DNA from 2 places in the Mixta intestinalis genome. Region 1 is predicted to be linked to the other one. Evidence: predicted binding sites of a transcription regulator. Region 1 holds the regulator's gene; the other holds the start of a gene.
The links. Region 1 encodes ArgR, which controls arginine synthesis, uptake and breakdown. Its sites were predicted from a motif close to ANTGAATAAAAATACANT; they were not measured.
Positions count from the first base shown of each region.

Region 2: the regulator ArgR is predicted to act here: its motif matches at 1,118-1,135, upstream of argF (ornithine carbamoyltransferase).

Region 1 is NZ_CP028271.1:4,289,316-4,291,718, forward strand. Features, by position in the region: gene C7M51_RS19945 (barstar family protein) at 1-4, shown strand, start outside; gene yhcN (peroxide/acid stress response protein YhcN) at 74-343, opposite strand; gene yhcN (peroxide/acid stress response protein YhcN) at 454-717, opposite strand; gene argR (transcriptional regulator ArgR) at 1,227-1,697, opposite strand; gene mdh (malate dehydrogenase) at 2,142-2,403, shown strand, end outside.
Region 2 is NZ_CP028271.1:4,393,021-4,395,423, forward strand. Features, by position in the region: gene argF (ornithine carbamoyltransferase) at 84-1,094, opposite strand; gene rraB (ribonuclease E inhibitor RraB) at 1,256-1,678, shown strand; gene miaE (tRNA isopentenyl-2-thiomethyl-A-37 hydroxylase MiaE) at 1,749-2,403, shown strand, end outside.

The DNA.
Region 1 (2,403 bases):
GTAGCTCTGCCGGATGCAGAAATAAAAAAGGCCCGGCGAACGGGCCAAAGGTTCGTCACTTATCGACGAGGAATTACTTATAAATCTCTGCCGTGGCGTGGTAGTTGCCGTTGTTATAGGCTTCAACAACGCGATAGGCGGATGCGCCCCGTTTATCGGCCTGTTTTGACAGATGCTGACGAATTGAGGACGGGCTGCCATCTATACCGCTGACGGTGATGGTGCCGATCGACTGTAAGTTTTGGCTGTTGACATCCTGTTGGGTAACCAGGTCGGCAGCGCTGGCACCGAAAGAGAGTACTGATGCCAGACCTAAAGCAGCAAGGGTAAATGTGGTTTTCATATCTTCACTCCAGAGTAGCGTTTATGCGGCAGCCGGGATGGCTTAATAGCGGTTATTATTTCTGGGGCTGCCTGTTTCAGTTGTAGGGTGTGCTGATGCGTCAACGGGGCTTATTTATAAAGCTCGGCGGTAACGTGCCAGGTGTCCTGATTGCGCGCTTCGATAATGCGATAAGCACTGGCACCCTGATTTTCCGCTTTAGTGCTTAACGCCTGATGAATATCCATCGGTACGCCCGCAACGCCGCTCATAGTAACAATGCCTACAGGCTGCATATTTTGGGCTTGTTGAGCACTAACAGATTCTGCTGCCATGGTGCCGAATGACAGGGCGGATAGCAGGCTTACTGCGGCGATGGTAGTGGTAATTTTCATGATTTTTTCCTCGTCTTTTATTTTTCTCTTTTTGATAATGTGATTAACATCACGAAAACAAGTATAGATCTAATAACGTACGAAATTAATATCTGCCTAATAATGTTTTGTTGTAACTCTCTGGCTTCAAGTTATTTTTTTATAACTTAAAGTTATTAAAAGAGGCTATAAATTGTACTTTTACGGTTAAATATTTATCAAAACAGCAACATAAGCGACTTTATCTATTCGTGCTTTGTTTAACGATAGATCTACCTGGTGTGCTGCTTATTAGCAGATTGTTTCTTGATACTATCGTCTCAGTTCAGCATAAAATGCTAAAAATTGGTTGGTGACGAAAATGAAAACGTCAGGCTTATGCCATAGTGTGCTGAGAGAACTGGCGATCGGGGCGGAAAAAAGAGAGGAGAGGCAGTCAGCGGTTTATGACAGAAACAGATGCGGCATACATAGCATACATAAAGGAAACAACGGAGATCATTAGCGTGCAACGCTAATGATCTTCTGGGTTACAGTTCCTGCTCAAACAGCGCCAGAATGGCTTCGTAAAGCTGCTTAACGGTAAAAGCGCGGGCTGGAGTGATAAAGATCGTGTCATCACCGGCAATGGTGCCGAGGATGCCTTCCGCCTTGCCTAAAGAATCAAGCAGACGAGCAATCAGCTGAGCGGCACCGGGGCTGGTATGAATCACCACCAGTGCCTCGTTGTAATCGATATCCAGTACCAGATTTTTTAGCGGCGAGGTGGTAGTGGGCACGCCCAGTTCCGCAGGCAGGCAGTAAACCATCTCCATTTTGGCGTTACGGGTACGTACGGCACCAAACTTGGTTAGCATACGGGAGACTTTCGACTGATTAATGTTGTCGAAGCCTTCTTCCTGCAGGGCGGTCACAATTTCACCCTGCGAGCTGAATTTTTCCTCTTTCAGCAAAGCTTTGAAGGCTTTAATCAGATCTTCTTGTTTCGATGGATTACGCATAGGCTACCGATAATATAAAAATGCAGTGAAGCCCGGCCAGCAGGCGATACATTATTATGCAATTACATGAATTTTTATGCAAATGAACCGCAACGGATAAAGACGTTATGGCGCAGAGGGCGCGCATTTTACCAGAGTTTTGCGCAAGATAAAATTTGCTGCAGCCGCATAGCTATGGCGGAAAAAGTGACAAAGTTGTTATAGAATTGATGTTGTTATGATAAGAACTAACAGCTAAGGTAATATTGTTTAATATTTCAGCATCCGATTACGGTCATTATCTGGCCTGTACGTCATAGCGTCTTTTTCGTCCACTTTACCGGCCGTTTGTGTCCTGAGCCGCAAAATAAGGATGAACTTCTCGCTATTACTCCTCAGGCTATCCAGCATGATAACTCCGCTGGATTCCGGCATTTTTCTGCTCACGATAATAAGGAGTTTAGGATGAAAGTTGCGGTTCTCGGTGCGGCTGGTGGTATCGGCCAGGCACTTGCACTTCTGCTTAAAACCCAGTTACCTGCGGGTTCAGAACTTTCCCTGTACGATATCGCGCCTGTTACGCCCGGTGTGGCTGTTGATTTAAGCCATATCCCTACGCCAGTAAAAATCCAGGGTTTCAGCGGTGAAGATGCCACTCCTGCATTACAGGGAGCTGACGTAGTGCTAATTTCAGCGGGCGTGGCACGTAAGCCCGGAATGGATCGTT
Region 2 (2,403 bases), 100 kb from region 1:
CGGCAAATTGTCGGGCATTATACGCATTCAGTTCACGGCTTCAAGCAAAAAAAACGCGCCATATAATCGTTTGCGTATCCTTATCAGGCCGGTTTTACCAGCGTAGCAATCATTACCGCCTTAATGGTATGCAGGCGGTTTTCTGCCTGATCGAACACAATGCTGTGCTCGGATTCGAAGACTTCATCGGTTACTTCCATCCCGCCGTGCAGATCGTACTGCTCGGCCATCTGCTTGCCCAGCGTGGTTTGATCGTCATGCAGCGCAGGCAGGCAGTGCAGGAACTTCACCTGCGGATTGCCGGTAAGTTGTAGCATCGCCATATTGACCTGATAGTCACGCAGCAGCGTGATGCGTTCTTGCCAGCGCGCTTTCGCCTCGCCCATGGAAACCCAAACGTCGGTATAGATAAAATCGGCCTGGCGTACGCCTTCAGCAATATCTTCCGTGAGGGTAATGCGCCCGCCGTTCTGGCTGGCAACCGCCTGGCACTCCGCTACCAGGCTCTCTTCCGGCCAGCAGCTTTTCGGCGCGACCAGCCGCAGATCGAGGCCGGTTAGCGCGGCAGCTTCCATCATGCTGTTGCCCATATTGTTGCGCGCGTCACCGACATAGGCCAGCTTCATCGCCCGCAGCGATTTCTGCGGCAGATGTTCCTGCATCGTCAGCAGATCGGCCAGCAGCTGCGTAGGATGAAACTCATCGGTCAGGCCATTCCATACCGGCACGCCAGCGTACTGTGCCAGCGTTTCCACCACCGCCTGACCGTGACCGCGATATTGAATGCCGTCATACATACGTCCCAGCACGCGCGCGGTATCTTTAATCGACTCTTTATGGCCGATCTGGCTGCCGCTGGGGCCGAGATAAGTAACGTGTGCGCCCTGGTCATACGCGGCAACTTCGAAAGAGCATCGGGTACGTGTCGACTCTTTTTCGAAGATGAGCGCAATGTTTTTACCGCGTAACTGCTGTACTTCGTCACCCTTTTTTTTTGCGATTTTTAATTCAGCGGCGAGCGCCAGCAGTGCATTGATTTCTGCCGGGGTGAAATCGAGCAGCCTGAGGAAATGGCGTTGATAAAACTGGCTCATACAGCACTCCTTGTCTTTTGATGAATGAATTTAAATTCAATTTAAACGTATGAATATTCATTTTCAACCCCAGGCGCAATAAACTTTCGCTTTTGTGTAGTGGCGCGAACGGCAGTGTGGGAAAATAATCACAATGTTTGCCACACACTGAGGAACCCATCATGGCATATGAAGAATTGCTGGAAGAGCAGCGCGAAGAAACCAGAGCGATTATTGAAGAGCTGCTGGAAGATGGAAGCGATCCCGATGCGCTCTATACCATTGAGCATCATCTCTCCTGCGACAGCTTCGACGCGCTGGAAAAAGCGGCGGTAGATGCCTTTAAGCTGGGTTATGAAGTGACCGAGCCCGAAGAGCTGGAGCTGGAGGATGGCACCACGGTAATGTGCGTGGATATCCTGAGCGAGCTGGCGCTCAATGTCGATCTGATTGACGCGCAGGTTGAGCAGCTGGTTAACCTGGCGGGCAAACATAACGTTGATTATGATGGCTGGGGCACCTACTTCGAAGATCCGGACGGTGAGGATGAAGAAGATGAAGAGGGCGATTACCTGGACGACGATGACGATGGCGTTCGCCACTGATCTTCCGTTGTTTTCCTGATTAATCCGGCGCGCTGTGGATGCGGCGCGCTCCATTAACCGTAGCTATGTCATGAACTACACCGATCTGCTTGCTCCCGTTCACCAGTTTCTGCACTGCCGCACGCCCCAACTCTGGATTGATGAGGCGCGTAAAGCGGAGCATCTTCCTTTGCTGCTCACCGATCATATGATCTGCGAATTAAAAGCGGCTCAAACGGCTACCTGGCTGATCCGTAAATATGTAGCGGATAAACCAAGCGGTGACGCCATGCTTGCCTGGCTCCAGCCCTACGAAGCCTTTATTCATCGCGAAGATCGTGACAGCGGCTTTATCGAGGCGCATAAAAATCTGTCGAAACGCATTATCGCCCGCAACGATATCCCGTGGGGCGATGAGCTGCTGGATAAAATGGTGCTGTTGATCAAAGAGGAACTGCACCATTTTTATCAGGTGTGGGAGATTATGCAGGCGCGCAACATTCCCTATCGGAAAATCAGCGCCAGCCGCTACGCCAAAGGCTTGATGCGTGAAGTCACCACCCATGAGCCGCTGACGCTGGTGGATAAGCTGATTTGCGGCGCTTATATTGAGGCGCGCTCCTGTGAGCGCTTTGCCAGCCTGGCACCTTATCTGGATGAGGAGCTGGCAAGATTTTATCTGTCGTTGCTGCGCTCCGAGGCGCGTCACTATCAGGATTATCTGGCGCTGGCGGCGCGTATCGCTC